3 regions of the Fructobacillus tropaeoli genome follow, and region 2 is predicted to be linked to each of the others. Evidence: riboswitches for the same ligand, from Rfam matches in the RefSeq annotation. Region 2 holds a riboswitch; each other region holds the start of a gene.
The links. A riboswitch is a leader RNA that binds a small molecule or an ion and turns the genes downstream of it on or off. The one in region 2 is predicted to bind thiamine pyrophosphate.
Positions count from the first base shown of each region.

Region 1: another riboswitch for thiamine pyrophosphate. It lies ahead of FT12353_RS07120 (3-oxoacyl-ACP reductase); the one in region 2 lies ahead of FT12353_RS02645 (ECF transporter S component).
Region 3: another riboswitch for thiamine pyrophosphate. It lies ahead of FT12353_RS07240 (solute carrier family 23 protein); the one in region 2 lies ahead of FT12353_RS02645 (ECF transporter S component).

Region 1 covers NZ_BOJU01000005.1:14,917-22,402, forward strand. The annotation lists gene FT12353_RS07090 (ABC transporter permease) at 1-181, opposite strand, end outside; gene FT12353_RS07095 (ABC transporter ATP-binding protein) at 174-1,070, opposite strand; tRNA gene FT12353_RS07100 (tRNA-Glu) at 1,443-1,514, shown strand; gene FT12353_RS07105 (glycoside hydrolase family protein) at 1,865-3,409, shown strand; gene FT12353_RS07110 (NINE protein) at 3,653-3,922, shown strand; gene FT12353_RS07115 (hypothetical protein) at 4,220-4,369, opposite strand; TPP riboswitch at 4,566-4,655, shown strand; gene FT12353_RS07120 (3-oxoacyl-ACP reductase) at 4,757-5,512, shown strand; gene FT12353_RS07125 (ABC transporter permease family protein) at 5,679-6,416, shown strand; gene FT12353_RS07130 (hypothetical protein) at 6,617-7,180, shown strand; gene FT12353_RS08600 (hypothetical protein) at 7,402-7,486, shown strand, end outside.
Region 2 covers NZ_BOJU01000002.1:107,740-115,225, reverse strand. The annotation lists gene FT12353_RS02660 (MFS transporter) at 1-993, shown strand, start outside; gene FT12353_RS02655 (MerR family transcriptional regulator) at 990-1,367, shown strand; gene FT12353_RS02650 (FAD-dependent oxidoreductase) at 1,574-2,914, shown strand; TPP riboswitch at 3,022-3,112, shown strand; gene FT12353_RS02645 (ECF transporter S component) at 3,194-3,751, shown strand; gene FT12353_RS02640 (ATP-binding cassette domain-containing protein) at 3,764-5,173, shown strand; gene FT12353_RS02635 (energy-coupling factor transporter transmembrane component T family protein) at 5,170-5,838, shown strand; gene FT12353_RS02630 (LysR family transcriptional regulator) at 5,907-6,779, opposite strand; gene FT12353_RS02625 (amino acid permease) at 6,888-7,486, shown strand, end outside.
Region 3 covers NZ_BOJU01000005.1:44,813-52,298, reverse strand. The annotation lists gene FT12353_RS07260 (sulfite exporter TauE/SafE family protein) at 173-913, shown strand; gene FT12353_RS07255 (SDR family oxidoreductase) at 1,026-1,793, opposite strand; gene FT12353_RS07250 (acyl-CoA reductase) at 1,796-3,271, opposite strand; gene FT12353_RS07245 (LuxE/PaaK family acyltransferase) at 3,283-4,404, opposite strand; gene FT12353_RS07240 (solute carrier family 23 protein) at 4,397-5,713, opposite strand; TPP riboswitch at 5,836-5,939, opposite strand; gene trpA (tryptophan synthase subunit alpha) at 6,168-6,962, opposite strand; gene trpB (tryptophan synthase subunit beta) at 6,955-7,486, opposite strand, start outside.

The DNA of each region.
Region 1 (7,486 bases), on a different contig from region 2:
TACTGGGACCAATGATGGCTACCTTGGCTGGTTGGTCGTTTGAAAAGTAACTAATACTATAACCCAGGAGACCGGCTGCGGCAATTAAAAGAATCGGTGAAATGATTAACCACCAGAAGGACTTTTTCTTCAGGCGGGTAAGGTAGGTGTGTTTGGCAACTAGGAGTGTGGGATTAGTCATTGGTGCTGACCTCCGTTTTAAAGATTTCGGCCAGGGTTGGTGGCTGTTGTGAGAAGGCGGGGATGTAGCCGTTGCGAGTTACCGCCTCAAAAATTTGTCGTCCGGCTGCTTCATAGGCAAGTGTCAGCATATAGCCACCGTCCTTTGGTTCAGCGTGAATGACCCCGGCCATCGCCAAGTAGTCTGATTTCGTCAAATGGGGGGCCTCAACATAGAGGCGGGTTCGTCCAAAGGACTCACGAATGGCCTGAACGGGGCCTTGGAGAACAGTCCGACCTTTTTTGAGCATCAGTAGTTGATCTGAAATTTGGCTGACGTTGTCCATATTGTGCGATGAAAAAATAATCATCGCTCCGCGAGCTTTGAGACGCTTAATTTCGTCCATAAAAATGGCAGCATTGACGGGATCTAAGCCTGAGAAAGGTTCATCAAGGATGATAAATTCTGGTTCGAAAATCAGCGCCATAATCATTTGGATTTTCTGGGCATTTCCTTTTGACAGGGACTGAACCAAGTCACCGGGCTCGCCGACAACTTGTAATCGGTCCATCCAGTCTTTGAGGGCATTCTTAGCGGCCTTTTTCTCCATGCCGTGAAGTTGGGCCAGGTAGACGACCTGTTCTTCAACTGTTTGCTTTTGATAGAGACCGCGTTCTTCGGGTAAAAAGCCGATTTTCCGACGCAAATGATCGTCGATTGGGTGGTTATCCCAGGAAATGGTACCATCGTCTGCCTGGATAAAGTCTAAAATCATCCGAAAAGTCGTGGTTTTGCCGGCACCATTTTGTCCGATTAGTCCGAGAACTTCACCTGGTTGGAGGGTAAAGGAGAGGTCGGAAACAGCTTGGTGGCCGCCGAATGCTTTTGATAGGTGGGAAAGAGTAATCATGATAAAGCTCCTAACGTACATGAGCAAAATGGATGAAGAGGGTTTAATTGTTTGCGTTAGCTAAGAGTGCTCGGCCGTTGCTTTGGTTGAGGGCAGACGGTTTATTAGTTAGCGTAAAAATCAGAACTCAGCATTTGCTCGAATATCCTCATTATCTCACAGTTTGGCTCGGGGTTCGAATCTGATGAAGGCGAGAGTTGAAGATGGTTAGAATGGGTGTGGGTTGATATGCTGGATAGACTTATAAACAATTAGAAGGAATGATTATTCTTTCTGTTAGCAGTTTTAATAGTGGACTTAATTAGAAAGAGCGAAAAAACTAATTGACTAGTGGCCAATAATCTAGTAAACTATTTAAGTATTGTTGACCATGGCCCCATGGTCAAGTGGTTAAGACGTCGCGTTCTCAGCGCGGAATCGAGGGTTCGACTCCCTCTGGGGCTATATCAAGCTATACGGTGCTAACACGCACCGTATAGCTTTTTTTTCTTTTTAAATGGCTATATATCAACGTTTTCATACGGTTTAATGTCTAGCAAAGTCTTTCAAAATAAGTCGAAAATTTGCCCCAAATTTGCCTCATAGGACACTTTTTTGATAATTTGCCCCAAATTTGCCCCAAAAAAAGCCCCCAAAAAGGGGGGATCGAAGTTATAAATTGTCAAAAATGACCTTGATATTATCCAGGATTTGGCTGAACATGATAATAATCATTGTATCTTTAGTTAACGAATAGATGGGTAACAAATAATCATTTTAAAAGTGGGTAACTAAAAGTAAAGTGGGAGTTAGACATGTGCGATTCTAATACATTTAAAACAGTAAATTATACACCACAGACAGACCCTAGTTATAACCAGGAACACCACTTGGAAAATCCTGCTGGTTTTATGAATGATATGCAGTCAATTTTTCAAGATCGTAGTGGACTTTGGCATGTTTACTATCTGAACGAACCAACTTGGGGCATTAACAATGAAATAGGGAACTCGAATTGGCAACATGCAACTTCAATTGATGGGACACACTGGGTGAATGATTCAGATATTGCGATTAAATCACGAAAATTAGACCCAACAGTTAAATGGGGCTCAGTTGCTACTGGTTCTGTTGTGATTAGTGATGGCTCAATTGCTGGAACAACCGATGGGGATTTCGTAGCTTTCTTTTCAAGTTACGGTGCGGTAAATTGCGGTGAGCAATCAATTTGGGCGGCGATTTCAAAAGACAATGGACACTCTTATCAACCTCTATCTGATTTAGCGGTTATGCCTAATTTAGATAATTATCCTGATTTTCGTGATCCATATGTGATGAAATACAATGGTCAATGGGTGATGTATATGGCTGAGGGAGACAAAGTCGGTACTTATTCATCAACAGATGGCCAAAACTGGAGTTATATTGGCAGTACGTCATGGAACCCTGATGCCTTTTTGGATGGGAAGGACCACGGTATCGTTGAATGTCCTTATGTTGTCACAATGATGGCAGATGATGGCACTCGTCACGCGGTTCAATTTGTTGGCGCTAATGATTATAACTGGGGGTACACAACTGGAACGAGTTATTTGATTGGCTCAATTGACAGTAGTGGCATCTTTACCAAGCAAAACGATCAGACATTGCCAGTTAGAATTGACCTAGGGACTGACTATTATGGATCAAACTTTGGCAAGGTGGATGAACAGACTTTGATTACTAGTTCGTGGGTCAATAACTGGGCTTATGCTAATGAGAAGGTTATTGGCATTGACGGAAATCAAACGAAAAAAGGCACGACATGTGCTTTGTTTCGTGATATCAAAATGGTTAAAGACGCTTCAGCACCGTCTGGTTATTCTTTGCAACTTTTCGTTCGTGATGTGGTCGACCGCACTTTCCCAACAAATGATGACTACAATGTTTATCATGATATTCCATCAGGTGGAGAATATTTGAGAACGATTGATAACAGCAAGGTGGTTGATTTTGACATACAAGGTGGTCAACCAGGAGGAGTATTTGTTGTTGACGTTCGGCAAGATGACAACATTTCGACACTGATGTTTGACATCAACGGTGGTTGGATTAGAACCAAAAGAAGCATGAAAGGGAATTTCAATAATTCTACTTACAATGCTGAAACTAAAAATATTACCTATGGAAAACCAGGATTAACAGATACGCATTTGACTATTTATTTCGATACAAAATCAATTGAAATTGAATTTACTGACTCACACCAGGTTTATACACTGCTTAAGTGGGGGAAGAAAAACAATCAGTCAACTACTTTGTCATTGCAAGGTGGAAATATGCCAGTATCGGTTAATTGTAAGGAATATGATTATAGATGACGCATTTGATTGGCTAAATATATTTGGTTTTCGGAATGTTAATTAAAATAATTTGGAATTAACTGATTGCGCTAAAAATATGGTTAGGGTCAACGAATTAGTCATTAATCAAAATCTTTTTAATCTGTTTTATGAAAATATCGTCTTCAAAACGACATCTTCTATGTAACTAAAGTAAAATTAATGATAAAATTGTAGTTGGACATTTTTGATTGAATTACTTGAAACATAAGGGGAAAATATATGGATACTGTATACGATGGTAACGCAAAGATTAACACTGTAAACAAGCATGTCTTTGTTTGGATTTGCAACTTTTTGGTCGGTGAATTTGGTGTTGACCGCTTTATTCGAGGACAAATCGGTCTAGGGCTGTTCAAGCTTTTTATCGGCTCATGGATTACTTTGGGTATTTGGCCCTTTGTCGATTTTGTGATTGCGCTTGTAAAAGCCTATGGATCAAACAACCATAGCAATGAATTAACATTTATTAACGGTCGTTACGCCAACTAAAAGTTATTTTCGTGAAAAAGATAGTTGATAGCTACTAACTAATAAAACCCACCGTTACTGAACGGTGGGTTTTATTTGATGTTATTAAAGCGGATTATTAAATGCTGTGATTTAGTATTAGTAGCAGTTAGTTCAACCCAGTAGGGCAACGTAACCCACCATGCTCAGCACAGCGATGATTCCGATAATAACGAACCATGGGCGCGTGTAGAGTGTGTCTCGTGGCTGTTGGTCTTCGTCTTCGTTTTCTTTATTTTTATTGTTCATCAGATTATCTTCCTTTCATGCAAAATCAGGTTACCTATATAAAATAATGGTGCGATAGGTAAGGGACCAGGGCGAAATCGATAGCACCTCATAACCCTGAGCTTCTAAATTGCTGATAGCGGCATTTAAATTTTGTTCAAAGCCTTTAGCAGTACTAGCGGTGATGACCTTTGTTTTCATAGGTTCCCTCCGTTCTTTCAATCAACTCTCTATCCTCATTGTAAGTAAAGCGGCACATTTTTCAATGATAGGAGCTGATTTTTTATGAAATTTGAAGGATTTGGGCTGGCATATCAGTCATGATCAAGCCGTTAAATGTTTGATTTTAAAATCAGTCTAAAATATGGTTGACGGCTGATTTCATATGGTAAAATATAAGCAACGCTAGGGGCGTCGATTTGACTGAGAAGAACCCTTTGAACCTGAACTAGTTAATACTAGCGGAGGAAAGTGTCATTGCTAATGAATTTTTTAGTGGTGCTTTCTATCAAGAAAGCACCTTTTTATTTGCAGCAAACGGCATAAGGTCAGTCGTTGAGATGCCTTTCTAAAAGGAAAGGTAGAGGAATGTCGAAAACAGTTTTGATTACGGGAAGTAGCCGAGGTTTGGGAGCGGAAATTGCACGCACTTTCGCGAAAGATGGCTTTCAGGTAGTGATTAATTATTACCATAGTCAAGAGAAGGCCGAAGAATTGGTAGCAGAAATCGGACCTGACCGCGCTATGGCTATTCAAGCTGATGTCCGGAATCGAGCCGAGGTTGATCAAATGGTCCAACAAGCCGTTGCTAAATTTGGCTCACTTGACACGGTCGTGAATAACGCCCTTATTAACTTTAAATTTGATCCAGTGGCACAGAAGCTCTTTAAGGATTTGACTTGGGACTCTTATCAGGAGCAAATCGATGGTACATTGAAGGGAGCCTTTAATGTGACCCAAAGTGCCTTGCCACAAATGATGGCGCAAAAAGCTGGACAAGTGGTTAATATTGGGACTAATTTATTCCAAAATCCCGTTGTGGCTTACCATGAATACACTACGGCCAAGGCTGCCATGATTGGCTTTACCCGTAATTTGGCTGTTGAGCTGGGTGAATTTGGGATCAACGTCAATATGGTTTCAGGTGGTCTACTGCAAACAACGGACGCCAGTGCGGTCACAACGCCAGAAGTGTTTGACTACATCAAGCAGACAACGCCGCTGCGAAAGGTGACGGAACCAGGCGATGTTGCCAAGGCCGTTCTCTTCCTTGGTAGTAGTGATCAGGGCCGGGGGTTAACGGCACAAAACGTGACGGTTGACGGCGGTTTGACAATGAATTAATTGAAGTACATTCAGCAATGTCCAAGACGGGCATTGCTTTTTTTGTCAAAAAAGAAAGCAAAGTGTAATAGGTAAACTAGAATCATTAGCGTTAAAATCAGGAGTAGATACTACTGACGGCTGATTGCTAGCCATCAAATAATTTTTTTAGAGAGAAGGAATAACAATGGTTATTATTGGCTTGATTGCAATTGTGCTGATTGGGATATGGTTTTCTTTTTGGCTTTCGATGAAAATTATTGAGATGCTGCCATATCTGATTTTGCTTTATATTGCCTTGAATATTTTGAACTTTATTTTGGACCACAAGACAGGCATCTTATTGACTATTCTGGTAATTGCGGCAATTCTGATTTCTGCTTGGATTTATGGTTCGCGCCATCCTGATGATGAAAGTGCGTCAGATCAAGCAGAAGCTGAAAATACTGCAGAAATCAGCCCAGCAGTGGCCGATGATACTGATGTTGAAACACTAATCGCTCAGCCAGTTGCGTTAACACCTGCTGAACAACGTGACCAAGCGTGGAAACAGATGGAAAAAATTCATCCGTTAAACATGGGGGATGGTCTGTTTATTGATACAAAAAATGAACAAATGTTTCTTGATTTAGGTGACTCAGAAATGCGTGGCCAGAAATACTTACTAGAAGATTTTTCTGCTGTGCAGGAATACAAGGTACGCGAAGAAACGACGAAGACCAAGGTGATTGGCGTTCGTTTTGCGGATATGGGTCGGTACAATTTTGCCGATATTGAATTAAGTAAGGCTACAAATGATGTTTTGGGCGTTAGTCCGGCCGACTATTTTGAAGGTATCTTAGCACAACAAATTTTTGCTGTGCACCCAGAGTCTAGCCCACTTCAAAGCGATGACCAGCAAGGAATTGCTGGGACGAGCCATTAATGATTGTGCGTTTTATTTTTACGGCCGAACATAAGTTCTACAAATTGTTATTAGAATGATAGACAAACTGACAACAAGAGAGTTAAACTAATGGAGTCAGTTACCAATCTGGTTTTAAAAGGTTGGTACAAAATCTATTAGGTCCAGTTGAACATCAGGTCTGTAAATGTCCTGATTTTTAATTGTTTGGGAGAGTTAGAATGTTTTTCTTGGTTTCATTGACTATCATTGGTTTGCTGTTTTTGACTGCAATTGTGAAGGCACACCATTTAGCACGACGCCGTCGAATCATTCGGGCAATGCTGAAGCGAGAAGTTAATCAAGCATTGGCTGAGCAAAATCAGCAGAATGATAATAACTTTGATTTTGATGTTCACACGCCAAAAGAGGTTCATGACTATTTAAAGAAGCAATTCGAGGATGAAAATGCTTTAAACCTCGGCGACGGCCTCTTTATTGACGTGAAGACGGAGTACCTGTTTTACGACTTGGACCATGCTGATGCCGACGGCAACCTTTATTTCATTGAAAACTTTGATGAAATTGAGCACTATGAAGTGGTTGCGGAAACCGAAGAGACTAAGACCATTGCGGCAAACTTTTTAGATTTTGATGATGGTGATTTTGTTCATACAACTCTTAGTCGGCGAGAAAATCCTGTTATTGGAACAAGTCCAGCTGATTATTTTGAAAAATTGTTGAAAAAATGCGTGAAGCAAAACCGGCAGGCCTACCAGGACTACTTGGTGAGTCAGGAGCGATAAAGGTGTTATTATATCCCCGCTTAATCTATTCACGTTACAATAAAGTTACGATTAGTATATTGAACGAGGTATAAAACGTGTTCTTATTATTTGGCTTAATATTAGTGATTTGGGGAATTGTTTCACTTTTCCGGTTCACTTTAAATGTATTTTCATACTTTTTAATTTTAGTTGGTATTTTGTTAGTGTTGAGTTTCTTTCTACATCATTGGATCTTTTCATTGATTATCGCAGCAGTTATCGTCTATATTGTCCGCAGTGGTAAGCGACGGGTGGTTGATGACCAACCGGATACGGGCTTTGGTC
Region 2 (7,486 bases):
ATTCAGGGAATTGGTTCTTCGATTATTGCGCCGACCACCTTGGCCTTGATGATGGATAATTACCAAGGGCAAATGCGTGAACGGGCAATCGCTTACTATGGTGTTACAGCCGGGATTGGTGCCAGCCTGGGGCTGTTAATTGGTGGTGGCCTCACAACTTTATTTTCTTGGGAAGCCGGTTTTTTGATTAACGTGCCGCTGACGGCATTACTGTTCTGTTTGACAATTCGCTTTGTTCCGAATAAAGCGGGATTAAAGACAAAAATTGACTATATTGGTGCTATTCTGTCGGTCATCGGATTAGCAGCCTTGATTGATGGCTTAACGAGTAACCAGTGGCTACTGATTTTATTGGCCGTTATTGTTTTAGCCTGCTTTATCGGCTTTGAAAGCCGGAAAAAACAGCCAATGTTGCCTTTGGCTTTGTTTCATAACCGAGTTCGTGCAGGTGCCTACGTGGCCCGCATGCTCTTTATGATCGCGATGCTCCCATATTGGTTCTTTTTACCCCAGCTTTGGCAAGCCAGTTATCATTTAACGGCGTTACAATCCGGGTTAGCCTTTCTCCCCTTAACATTAGTCCAATTTATGGTATCGTTGTCCCTAGGAAGGCTGACTGCTCGTTTTGGCAACCAGTTGATCTTGCTAGTCGGGGAGGGATTGCTGTTCCTTGGTTTGTTTTGGACGGCCGTGTCGGCGGTTTCTTTGGGCTATTGGTTGGCTTTTGCCTTGCCAATGGTGGTGATTGGCATTGGGCAGGGCCTGGTCCTGGCGCCAGTGACGTCAGCCGGTCTGTATCAAGCGCCTGACGAACTGGCTGGTATTGCCTCAGGGTTGACGAATACGGCCCATCAAATTGGTGGCCCAATCGGTCTTTCTTTGATTGTGGCAACGGCGGGGAACTACCATGGCCAAGTAGCAACAATGGCTTTCTTTACGGGAATGGCTTTTGTGGTTGTGGCCGTTTTTGTTGTACGAAAGGTGCAAAAATGAATATTAAAGAAGCTGCAAAGGCGACTGGATTGTCAAATGATACGATTCGCTATTATGAACGAATTGGGGTCATCATGCCGGTGCCCCGCAAGGAAAATCAGTTGCGCGATTTCACCGAGCGCAACATTAATCAATTGAAATTTGCCAAAACGATGCGCCACGCGGGTGTTTCCATCGAACGATTGCGTGAATATATTGGCATGGTGCTGGAGGATGATGACCGGACAATTCCTGCGCGGAAAGCTTTATTGCTAGAACAAGCAGAAGAGATGCAGGAACGAATTAATCAAATCCAAGCCGCCCACGATCATTTACTGTACAAAATTGACCATTACGAAAGCCACATGCGTCAGGCGGAGAATCGTTTAGAATAGAACGCTGAAATCGTTTGATAACTGGTAAAGATGTCTGATTTAGAGAGGAAAAACGAATTTTCGATAAATTAGAACGACTTTATTTGTCCCTTTGTTTTATTTGATACTTTTTTGAAAACTGTTGGATAAGTGATTGACAGAACGCTGTTTTATTGGTAAACTTTAATTACAATTTTCACATAGCTATATATTAGGAGGCACTTTTAATGAAAGTTGCAGTAATTGGTTCGACGCACGCCGGCGTGTTTGCCGCTAAGCAGATTAAGGCAGACCACCCAGACGCTGAGGTACACGTGTTTGAAAAGAATCAAACAGTTTCTTTCTTGTCATGTGGAATCGCCCTTTGGATTGGTGACAATGTTTCATCAACTGACAAGATGTTTTATGAAACGCCAGATTCAATGGCTAAGCAGGGCATTTCAATGCACATGCAAACGCTTGTTGAAGCTGCAGACTTGGAAGCAAAGACTTTGAACATCAAGGACTTGGTTTCTGGTGCCCAGTCAGAAGAAACTTTCGATAAGATTGTCATTACTACTGGTTCACGCGCTATCAAGCCTCGTATCCCAGGAATCGATTCTGACAAGGTCTTTGATTCAAAGACTTGGGATAACGCCAACGCCTTGAAGGAAGTGACTGAAAAGGTCAAGCGGATTATCGTTATTGGTGCCGGTTATATCGGTGCCGAATTGGCAGAACAATTGTCAGTTAACGATAAGGAAGTCACCTTGATTGATGGTTTGGACCGCGTGTTGGCCAACAACACAGCGCCTGAATTCTCATCTGTTTTCCAAAAGGCCTATGAAGACCATGGTGTTAAGTTAGCGCTTGGTCAGATGGTTTCAGGATTTGAAGACACTGCTGATGGTATCAAGGTTACTACTGATAAGGGTACTTACGAAGCTGACATTGCCATCTTGGGTATCGGTTTCTTGCCAAACACTGCGATGTTCCGTGACCAAGTTGATATGTTGCCAAACGGCGCCATCAAGGTTAACAAGTTCATGGAAACTTCTGTCAAGGATGTCTTTGCTGCCGGTGATTCAGCAACCGTCTTCTACAACCCAACACAAAAGGATGACTACATTCCATTGGCAACCAATGCTGTTCGTCAAGGAATCTTGGTTGGTAAGAACATTGCAGAACCAACGATGGCTTACCAAGGTACACAAGCAACATCAGCTGTTGAATTGTACGAAATGGCTTACGCTTCAACTGGTTTGACTGTTCAATCAGCAGCTCGTAAGGGTGTTGAAGCAGATTCTGTGACAATTTCAGAAGACTACCGTCCTGATTTCATGTTGTCAACAACGCCTGTTAAGGCTTCATTGACTTGGGAAAAGGGTACTCGCCGCATTGTTGGTGCTGCCTTCTTGTCAAAGCATGACATTTCACAAGCTGCCAACGTGGTTTCATTGGCAATCGAAAACGGCATGACAATTGATCAATTGTCAATGACGGACTTCTTCTTCCAGCCAAACTTCGGTCAACCAGTCAACTATGTTTCATCAGTTGCCATGGCTGCCGTTGCCAAGGCAAACAAGTAAAAATCAGCTTTTTCAAGCACTCGGGCACTAAACCGAGTGCTTTTTTATTTGAAAGCCCTTGCATAAAGGCCAGAGACAGTGTAAGCTAATAAAGTAGTAAATTTGAATATAGCGATCTGGGGTACCATTTTGGTTGAGAATTAAACCCATTGAACCTGTTAGGCTAAGACCGACGAAGGAAGATCCACACAAGTTTTTTATGACCACCCGTGTTGGACTCTGCCCAGGCGAGTGGTTTTTTCATGCCTTCTTGTTTCCCTGGACGCAAAGGAGAGAATAATGAAACAAAAGTGGACGCTACAAAACGTGATTTTGCTGGCTTTGATTGGGATTATCTTCTCGGTCATTTACTGGATTATGGATCCGGTTTACCAAATCGTTAACAGTGGCTTGGCCGTGATTGGGTTGCAAGCCTTTACGAATGAAATCACGCTTGGTGTATGGATGATGGCCGGACCATTGGCTTCTTACATCTTAAAGAAGGTTGGTGCAGGCTTTATCGGGGAAATGCTCGGGGCTGCCGGTGAAATGTTCTTGGGTGGTTCTTATGGAGTTGGAACGCTCTTGTCAGGCTTTATCCAAGGAATCGGTTCTGAACTTGGTTTCGCCTTGACGGGTTATAAGAACTGGTTTGCTGGTCTTTGGTTGTCAACTTTGACTGGAACAGTTGTTACCTTTGGTTGGGACCTCTTTAAGTCAGGTTATATCCACTACAAGTTGGGCTTGTTAGTCGCTTTGTTCATCGTTCGTTACCTATCAATCTTCTTCTTCTCAGGTGTCTTGGTACACTTGATTGCCAAGTTGTTGGATCGGTCAAAGTTGTTGTCCCACGAATAAGGAGGACAAAAAATGGCAATAACTGCCAGAAACCTCACGGTGGCTTATCGTGACCAAGCCATCATTGATGATTTAAATTTAACGCTTGAAAAAAAGACCCTGACCCTGTTAATGGGGCCTTCCGGGTCAGGAAAATCAACTCTGTTAAAGGCTTTAGCGGGTCTTTACCCCCAATATGGTGGTCAGGTTAGTGGTGAAATTGAAATTGATCAAGCGGCGATTGCCACACTGAAGGCGAATGAAAGAGCCAAGCGCGTGGCTTTGCTCTTTCAAAATCCCGATGACCAGTTTGCCATGCCAACGGTGCGGGAAGAATTTATTTTTGCACTGGAAAACCTCGAATTGGATAAGGACGAAATTGATCAAAAGACGGCCTGGGCATTGGAAAAGGTTGGTCTGACTGATTTTATCGACCGGTCCTTTGTGACTTTGTCCGGTGGGGAAATGCAAAAGGTTGCTTTGGCGGAAGTGTTGGCCCTGGGGGCCGACTATCTGTTGCTGGATGAACCGTTTGCTTCTGTCGATAGCCAATCGCGAGAAGACCTCCAGGTTTTGCTCCAACAGTTGAGCCAGGAGGGCTACGGCATTCTTGTTTCCGACCACGACCCGGCCGGATATTTCGATAAAATCAGCCAGTTTTATCAGCTAAAAGAAAAGGCCTTGGTGTTGGTTCCTGAAAATGATTGGAGCCAATATGATTATCAAAAGCAGACGGTAACCTTAAAGCCGGTCGCTTTCAGCGACCAAGCACAAGATACTGCCTATCGCTTTGATAACCTGCGGATTCAAAACGGAGAACGGTTGGTCTTAGACCAGGATATCTTGCAAATCTTTGCTAAGGGGATTACCTTGCTGACCGGTCCAAATGGTGTCGGCAAGTCTTCCGTTCTGAAGACGCTGGCACGACTCCACCGCTATGAGGGTTCTTTGACCTACCAGGACCAAGAAGTTCACGCCTGGAAACCGCGTCTCTACTTTGGCCAGGTCGGTCTGCTGTTCCAGTCAGCATCCGACCAGTTCTTAAACATCACGGTTGATGAGGAACTTGACCAGGTGATGGCCAAGAGCCACCACGCTGATTTCTGGACAAAAGAGGTCTTGAACCAGTGGTTGTCCGACCTGCATTTGACGGGATTGGGTGACCGGTCGGTTTACACGCTTTCGGGTGGCCAGCAGAAGAAATTGCAATTGCTGTTGATGCTAATCATGGCACCACAAGTGCTGTTCTTAGATGAACCGCTGGCGGGCTTGGATGAGCAGTCGGTGGCAGTCGTTTTGAACCTGATTCAGACCTGCCAACAGGCGCTCGGATTGACCATTTTGGTTGTTTCTCACCAAACAAGGGACCTGGTCAACATTGTTGACCGTCACTTGCGCTATGAACAAACGGCGATGGCCTACCAAGAGGAGGTGCTCGTATGATGAACGCCACACAACGGATGATTTTGGCCTTGGCGATCTCGTTGGAAATTTCGTTGACCAAATCAGTAACGCTAAACGTTGTCCTCTTTTCGGTTGCCTTTTTGCTATTGCTGATCCGGCGCCAACCCCTTAAGAAGATTGGTCTCTACGTGGCCATCGCTATCATTCCGGTTTTGGGTTCGTTCTGGTCCTTTTACCTGTATGGTCAGGGAACGGCGGCAGAAAACTTGCATTTTGGTTTGGTGATGGGGAGTCGAGTTCTCGTCTTTATCTTTATTGGGGCTTGGTTGACAATGGGGATGACACCGTACGTCCTCTTGGCCTCACTGCGCCAAAACCTGAAGATGTCGGCGACCTTTACCTACGGAATTTTGGGTGCACTAAACTTTATGCCGCGGTTTAAGCAGGCCTTCTCGTCGATTCAAGCGGCGGGGATGATGCGTGGTGAAGTGTTACGGTGGTGGCAGCCAACGCTGTACTTTAAGGCTTTGGTTCATGCCATTAAGTGGTCGAAGAACCTAGCCATGGCCATGACTTCACACGGTTTCCAGGAAGGGGCCTCACGGTCGGCTTACCGGGATTATCCAATGGCAAAATCAGGCTGGGTATTGATTGTTTTGATTTTGATTGCCCTGCAAGTAATCTTGTTCTTTTCTCGTTACTAACGAGAAGCGCAACAAGCTGATATTAAAAAACGACAAATTCGTTATCTTGACGAATTTGCCGTTTTTTTTTAGCCTTTTTTCAAGTAGGAAAGGATTTCTTTTTGCATGGCTTTCACAAAGGGGTCTTTAGCCGAGGAGGGGTTAATCACGAGGCCAAGGTGGCGGTAATAGGGATGTTCGAAGGGATAGGCTTCGACTTCGCCGGAAAGTTTTGTGAGTGCTAAGTCCGGCAGGATGCCCCAGCCTAAGCCGGCTTCGACCATGGCCAGAATGGACTGGTCATCAATTGAGTAGTTGATGGCTTGGGGCTTGACTTGGAGTTCGTCCAGAGCAGCCTTGGTATCGGAATCGTAATCGGACCGTTGCAAGATAAAGTGGCGGTCCTCTAGGTCGTCTTGGCTAATTGAAACGCCATTTTTGGGGGTGAAATCAGCCGGGGTAATGCACTTGATTTCATCATCGATGAGGGGCAGTGCATCCAAACGGCTAATGGTTGGTAGGGCCGAGAAGCCAAGGTCAATTTTTCCCAGTGATAGGGCCTGTTCGATTTCGGCGAAGGAACCCTGAATCAAGGTGATTTCAACCTGTGGGTACTTTTTAGAAAAGCGCCGAATGATGGTTGGGAGCCAGGCGATGCAGACCGATGAAATGGCACCAATTCTGATTTGCCCGCCTTGCAATCCTTGAATTTTCGCAGCGGCTGAAAGGAGTTGCCGCTCTTCGTTGAGCAGGCGTTCTACCATTGGTAAGAGGATTTGGCCATTACGGGTAACCTGCATCTCTGACCGGTTGCGAATTAAGAGGGGGATGCCCAACTGCGCTTCGAGGTGCGAAATGGCGTGGGAAACAGCCGAAGGCGTGATGTTTAAGTCATCGGCAGCCTTGCGAAAGGAACCCCGGTCGGCAACTGTTGCAAAAATTTGGTAAGTAAAAGTTTTCATGATATTTTCCTGATGAATGTTTTTAACTCTAAATTGAAAAAGTTTAGTTTTACTTGTTATAGCACCAAGTATAGACTATTAGGGTAAGATTGCAAAGGAGTATTGTTCATGAATAATGACCAAACGGGCTTCGCCCGCACGCTGTCTCACCGCCACGTGGCCATGATTGCCCTGGGTGGGACGATTGGAACCGGGCTTTTCTTGGGAGCCGGTTCTTCGATTCATAAGGCCGGGCCAGCCATTTTGCTGGTTTATATTATCACGGGGCTGTTTGTCTTCGCGATGATGCGCGCCCTAGGTGAATTGTTAGTATCAGATGATTCAAAACCAGTGTTTATCGATTTTATGACCCAGTACTTGGGTGAACGAGCCGGCTTCGTGTTAGGCTGGACTTATTGGATTGGTTGGGTCGTGATTGCAATGACCGAACTAACGGCGATTGGAACATACATGCACTATTGGTTCCCTGATTGGCCGGTATGGCCATGGGAATTAGCCTTTCTCATCGTGTTGTACTTTGTTAATACGATTGCGGTTAAGATCTTCGGGGAAACCGAATTCTGGTTTGCTATGATTAAGATTGTCGCCATTGTCGCAATGATTATTACCGGCCTGATTTTGGCCCTGGGACACGTGAAGACGTCAATGGGTGTGACCCAGTTTTCGACGCTGTGGTCACATGGTTTAGTGGCTGACCACGGTAAGGG
Region 3 (7,486 bases), on a different contig from region 2:
TTGATGACATCCTCGGACTATTTTCTTTTAAGCGCCTCCTACCCTGGATTTTTTGTCAAAGACTGGTAGACTACTATTAATTAGTGTCATTCTGATTGAAGGTTTGTACTTCAAACCTCTGCACTCCCTGATGGGTTTTGCTGAATATTTTATTTGAAAGCTGGTTTTTTTCATGATTGCAATTTTCTATGGTTTCCTAATTGGTTGCTTCGTTACCTTGATTGGTGGCGGAGGTGCCACTTTTTACCTTGGCGTCTTAACCTCGACCTTAGGCATGTCAACAGTCGTCGCCGTCCCAACCTCGCTTTTAATTGCCGTCTTCGCCCTCTTTTCGGGCATGGTGACACAGTGGCGATTAAAAAATATCGAAAGCAAGCTGGGCAATCGATTGATTATCGCCGGGATTCCAGGCATTATCATTGGTACCGCTGTCTCCCGATTCATTCCCGTCGCTGTTTACAATATCGGCGTTGGAATTTTGCTAACGGGCATGGGTCTGATTGTCGTCATTAAAAATTTCCGCAAGAAAAAGGAGAACGAAAAGGCCAACGAAAATAGCAAGGTTGCCCCAATCTTCGGACTAATTTCCGGCCTCATGGTTGGCTTTGGTGGCCTATCAGGTGGCTCGGCCACCGTGGCAGGCCTTTCGATTATGAACGTCCCCGCAGTTAAAGCAGCCGGTACGACAACCTACGTTCTATGGGTCTTGGCTGTTGTCGGCCTTGTTAGTCATTTATTGAGTGGTGGACCAATTTCTTGGACAGCTGGCCTCTACTTAATGATTGGTGGCGTCGCTGGTTCGATTTTAACCCCACTTGTCCTCAAACAATTCGATCCCAAAAAGATTAACAAATTCTTGTCGCCCTTTATCGGCTTCGTCATTATGTACTTTGGCATTCGTTTATTTTTCTAAAAATATAAAAGGAAACAACTACTCAGATATCTGATATGGATACCCTGACCCGTTGTTTCCTTTTTTATTTAAAATATGAAAATAACTAACTGATATCAAAACAGATAGTCTGCTAATTCATGGTGAGACCACCATCGACTGTAATGCACTGACCAGTCACGTTATTGGAAAGGCTTGAAGCTAAATAAAGAGCCGTTCCAGCCACATCGTCTGGGACAGTTAACCGCTTGGTTGCCGATAGCGCCAGCAACTGCTCGCGGACATCATTACCAGTGGCGCTACTCGAATCCGTTGGATAAGTCAGCCCCGGTGCAATCGTATTCACTCGAATACCAAACGGTCCAAGATCTTTTGCTAATGCCCGCGAATAGCCTAATAACGCAGCCTTGGCCGTAATGTAATCATGGTAAGGAACCGTTGGCTGCTGGACAAGGTTACTGGTCATTTGAATAATCCGGCCGTCCTGGTTCGCCTTTAACAAAGGTAAAGCAGCCTGGTTGACATTGTAGGCAGCCTTGACCGCCCCCTCAAATTGTTCCTGGTAATCATGCCACGGCATCGACTCCGCCTGATGACGGGTTTTTGGATTAAAACTATAGTGTCTGAGGGCATTATTCACCACAATGTCCAAACCAGCAAAATTATCGACAATCGTCGTCATCATTTTTTGCACTGCTTGCTCATCGCAAACATCCGCGGCCAAAGCCACTGCTTGTCCGCCGGCTTTCTGGATTTCTTGTACAACTGCAGCCGCTTTTTCCTGATTTTTCAAGAAATTGACGATTACAAGTGCTCCCTCAGAGGCAAATCGTTTGGCAATGGCAGCACCGATTCCACGGCTAGCTCCAGTCACCAACGCCACTTGATTTTCTAATAGCATCTTTACCACTCCACATCTGTATCCAAGTGTTCAGCCAAACCTTCTGCACTTGGCTCAATATCTGTAAACCGCAATAAATCTAATAAATTAAAATGACCATCGTGGTGCCAGCCAGGTCGTGCCCGAGTCATTTCACCTAGGGCAGTAATTCGACACAGACCCGCTTGCCCCAGCGCATCCGTGATTGGTAGCAAGCGTTTTGGTGCTACTGCAACACCAGCAGTTTGTAAGTACTGACGATATGGCTTTAAGTAAGCTGGTACAGCCAGCAAATCATCGACGGCCATCACATGGATGAACCGATTTAATGGCGAACTCGTAAAGGTCGGCTGATTGTGATAGACAACAGTCCAATCTGTCTTTTTCGGGCTAGAAAAGACCGTCAAGCTGTCATCATCGATGGCTTCCAATTGAAATTGCGCCCGTAAGCGGTTGATGGCTGAGGCCTGTTGGTCGTCCAGTTCAGCCCGAGGCCATCGTTGTTGCTTGCTGGCCAAATCAGCTGCTAACGCCCTGGCAAAGTCCTTCGGTGACAATGCACCGCCACGCTCAACGAAAATACACTGTGGCGACAGGCAGCTTTGCTGATCATAAATCGCCACGTCCGCACCGGCCCGATTAACGGTACCTTGGTAGCGGTCTGTCGCCAATGACTCCTGGCCAACCAAGGCAAAGCTGATTTTATAGCCATAATGCAAAAATAAATGGCCATCCGGCACCAATGCCTGAACCTTCTTCACAGATTGGTCGGAACCATAAGCAATCGTGGCATCCGTGTTGGCCGCGGCCGCCTCTTCGACTGCCGGTTTGCTGCCCCCTTCCCACGGAAAGATGGCTAAGCAGCCCGCCAACTTGGGCTCAACCGCTAATAAACTTTGGCCAAAGAGCACCGGAAAAAGTGGTTCAGCGAAAGAAGTTTTCCCAAAGCTGGCTGATTTTACCAACAGCGTCATCACGAGTGACCAGACCTGGAGGCCCGGAATATTACCGGAAAAAACGTGAAAACTTGTTTTGGGACCATAGGCCTTCGTCAGACTCCCGGATGCTTGTGGTTGAAAAGCATCCAAAATCGCTGGGTTTGTCAATTCCGTATTTAAGAACCGGCGCAACTCTTTGGCACGAAAGAGGCGCATATAGCGCCGAATTTCTAAGTTAATGGTTTCCTCGCTGTACCCCGTGATAACCGGTAATAGCTTTAATGCCAACTGACGCTCTTTGTATTCTGGGTCCGTCCACTTTTCAGCGGCAGCACTAATTATCGTCACGATTTGTTCGACCGAAAGTTGACTTAAAAAAGCCTGCTGATGGTTTTCCAATGCCTTGATGGTCGCTTTGAATTCCGCCTCCGTCAAATCAGGATACTGTAAGTCATAGCGTTGGTCACCCACCGAAATCGACCAGGTTTCCAATTGATCAAATTGGCTCTCGTTTGGTGCCAAGAACAAGTTAATTTTTGTTGTCTCTATTTCTTCAGCCATTACGACCTCTTTCATGCCTGATTGGCTTGCAGTAGTTGATCAATCGAAATCGAACACCCCTTCGACTCCGCCCCAGCGATTCGACCGAGCAAGGTAAAGCCAGCTTCATCCTGGACTGCTAAATCTTCTGTTAAAATGCCCAAACATGAGTTCCAGTTTGAAAGATCGTAATAAGCCAAAACCCCCTTTTCACCCGGCGTAACTGGTTCCAAGGTATCGGTATCTAAAATTCTGACACGAACCCAAGCCGGTGTTTGCTTACTATAAATTGGCTCCAACCCCTGGTTGAGGCGCCACAGGTTCTGGTCATAGCACTGTGAACTAATTTCCGTCATGCCATACATATTTAAATAATAATCACGGCTGACGCCAAAGGTTCCTTCCAAATCAGCTAGCAGCTGGTCTTCGCTAACTTGACGCGACTGACCCTTGAAACCACCAGTATCAAAAATCCGACTTTTCTCAGCCAGGTGGAAGACTAATTTCTGCTGTTTTAGATAATCCAAAAGATGGACGTAGGAAAAACTAGCCCCTAATAACATCACAGGACGCTGGTCCTCTTCTGCCGCCTTCAAAGCAGCGACCACGCCCTGGTAATCGATACCGTCTTGATTGACGTAAGCTCGACTATGTTGGTCACCAAACTCGGCAATGGCGTGACTAACATAATGAGCCAAAGAAGAATTTGCTAAGTGTTCTTCATCCGAGAAAAGACCGATAATCGTGATTCGATCAACGTCTGGAAGGACGTACTGCTTGAATGGGGCCTTCATCGATTCATTCCAAACAGCAAAAGTTGGATGGTAGCTATGACTACGGTGGTTTTTATCCGTTGTCCCACTCGACATAAAAACGGCCTCGTCCGCCGTAATTGGTGTTGTCGACAGTGTTAACTTCTTGTATCCCTGAATCGGCATGAGTGGAATATCTTGCCACCGATGAACCATTAACGGACTTTTTCGTTGTTGTTGCGCATATTTTTTATAGGGTAAATTATGGTCAAATTGATATTGAAATAAATCGAGGGCCAGCCGGTTAAAATCCTCATCGCTTTCATGATGGCCGTCCATGACTTGGTGCTGATCAATAAAACTCAGAATTTCTTCTTGAATCGCTGCAACTGAATCACTCATGGTTCTTTTCCCTTCCAAAAAATCCTGGTATGACAATTAATAGGATATGCAAAGTCACAACCGACAGGGCACCAACTAAAATACTATTTGAAAAGAGTGACTGATAAATACCTGAAAAGCCCTTTGCATAAGATGGCAAGGCAATGGCCAACAACAAAGACAAACCAATACTCATCCGTGTTGCTTCGCTCTTATCAGCCTTCTGCAGGGTTGCAAAGCCCGTCGTCAACAAAGTCGCCGCTGCCGGCAAAAACATTCCACCAATCACTGGTGCTGGAGTCAAAGCCAGAACTGCCGCAAACTTAGGCACGAACCCTAGTAAAATCAGCAATCCCCCGGCCAATAGAATTGGCTTACGAGAATGAACCCCCGTCAACTTCATCACCCCTAAGTTTTGGGCAAAAGCGGTTGTTGGGAAACCACCAATCAAAGAGGAAAGCATTGAACCACCCGCTTCACCAGCAATGCCACGGCTAATACGCTTTGAGCTTAATTCTTCTTTGGTAACATCGGCGGATGCTTCATAAACACCCAAAGCTTCAACCACCGCCACTAAATAAGCGATGAAGAAGGTCAAGAAAATATCCCAATTAAAACGAAATAGTCCATATGGGAACAACCGTGGTAAGCCAAAGAGCGGTTGGCTTTTGACGCCTGACAGGTCAATCATCCCCAAGCTGGCCGCCAAAAGATTGCCGACTACCAGGGCCAACAAAAAGGAAAACTTACGCCAGTAACCGCGGCCAAACAACGATCCCAAGACAACAATCAAAGTGGTCACCACGGCCACCAGCAAAACATTCGGTGCTGCGAAGCCTTTTGTTCCGGGCGTACCCCCTAATAATTCCGACATTGTAAAACTTGAAAGCGAAACGCCGACCAAAAAAATAATGGTCCCGGTAATCGCAGGTGTCAGCTTCTTGGCTAAGCGATGAACCCAGCCAAATAACGACATCAGCAAAACAATAAAGCCACTGAGAAAGACGGCGCCACCGGCGGCTGGCAAGCCCCCAGTTTTACCAGCGCTAATCATTAAGGCGTCAAAGGCCGCTGAGGGTCCTTGCACAATCGGCAGCCGCGCTAATTTTGAAGCCTGCAAAATCGTCACGAGACCAGATGCCAAAAAAATAGCACTGATCAAGTTCGTCGACAGGGCTAACGAGAGGCCCGCAGCTGAGGCAACAAAAATCGGGTCCAGCCAGACATTGGAAACAAAGATATGTTGAATACTAATCAATAGGATCTGACCGGTGCTTAATGGTACCTCTTCCGGGGAACTTTCTTGCTGCTGATGGTTCTGTTGAATCATTTTTTCTCTCCTAAAATTTAATTCATCAATCCACCCTGAACAGTCTTTACCAGCAAAAGAAAAAGGTTGAATTCATGATGAATTCAACCTCAACCAAAAAGCCCTTAAAAAATGACCCTTGTTAACGATATTAGTTGCATTCCTACGCTGGTATTAACCAGATCAGGTACATAGGGTCTAAGACATTTCTGTCTAATCTCAGCGTGATGCTCCCCTTGCGAATTAATTAATTTTTTTCAGTATAGCATGAAATTTAAAATTAGAACAAATATAATGCACTATTAATCCAAAAAATTCGAATCTAGCCCACTAACGACAAAAGGCAATAGACGAACCAACCAAAAGTAAGCAAAGCCACTCAGCAACACCATTAACTTTAAAGTCACTCACAAAGCCGGTTTAGGTGTTAGCAGGGGTACTTGCTTTTGACTAATCCGTTAAGCCTCTTCGACCGTTAAGCCTCTTCGACCGTTACGTCATCAACGGCAGCACGGATTTCCTCGGCGTATGCCTGTAACTTTGCCGGTGCCTCTTGACCATTGTCAGCCACAATCTGGACACAGGCGGACCCAATAATGACCCCATCGGCCAATTCCGCCATTGTCCGTGCCTGGTCGGCAGTATGGACACCAAAGCCAATGGCCACCGGTACATCCGTGACCGCCTCAATTTGCCCAACAACCTCCGCTAAATTAGAAGCAAAGGACTCGCGAGTACCCGTCACCCCCAAAGAAGAAACCAGATAGATAAAGCCGGTCGCTTCTTTGGCAATCATTGAAATGCGCTCACCAGACGTCACCGTAATCAACGGAATCAAATCCAAGCCGTGCTTGTCAGTAAAGGGAGCCGATTCCCCTCGTTCTTCATAGGGCAAATCGGGGATAATCAGGCCATCAACACCGAATTTTTCACAGTCGGCAGTAAAACGCTCATAGCCGTACTGGAGGACAACGTTTAGATAGACCAAGAAGACCAACGGCACTGCTGTTTGCCGTCGAATTTCCTTTACAGCTGCAAAAATCGATTCAATCGGCAAATCAGGGTCACGCAGCGCCCGTAAATCGGCCGCCTGAATAACGGGACCATCGGCGACTGGGTCGGAAAAAGGAATCCCAATTTCAACCACGTCGGCCCCGCCTTCAGCCAAGGCCACAACATTTTTAACAGTTGTTTCCATGTCTGGATCATTAGCGGTGACAAAGGCAATAAAGTTTTTATGGTTTTTAAAGGTCTGACTAATTTTACTCATGAATTTCAACCCCCCGATACTTGGCAATCGCGGCCACATCCTTGTCGCCTCGGCCAGATAATGTGCAGACAATGACCTGGTCTTTTGGCAATGTTGGCGCTAATTTTTGCACGTAGGCCACGGCATGGCAGCTTTCGATGGCAGCAATAATGCCCTCTTGCTTGGCAATGTACTCAAAGGCAGCCACGGCCTCATCATCGGTGATACCAACATATTGGGCCCGGTGTTCGGCTGCCAAGGCGGCGTGTTCTGGCCCAACTCCTGGATAATCTAACCCAGCCGAAATCGAATAAACCGGATTAATTTGGCCACTGTCATTTTGCAAAAAGAGCGACTTCATGCCGTGAAAGACACCCAACCGGCCCTTTTCAATGGTCGCCGCCGTCAAATCAGTATCAACGCCCTTGCCGGCCGCTTCCACCCCAATCAAGTCCACCTCAGGATGGTCGATATAGTGGGCAAAACTACCAATGGCATTGGAACCACCACCGACACAGGCAATAACCTTATCGGGTAAGCGTCCC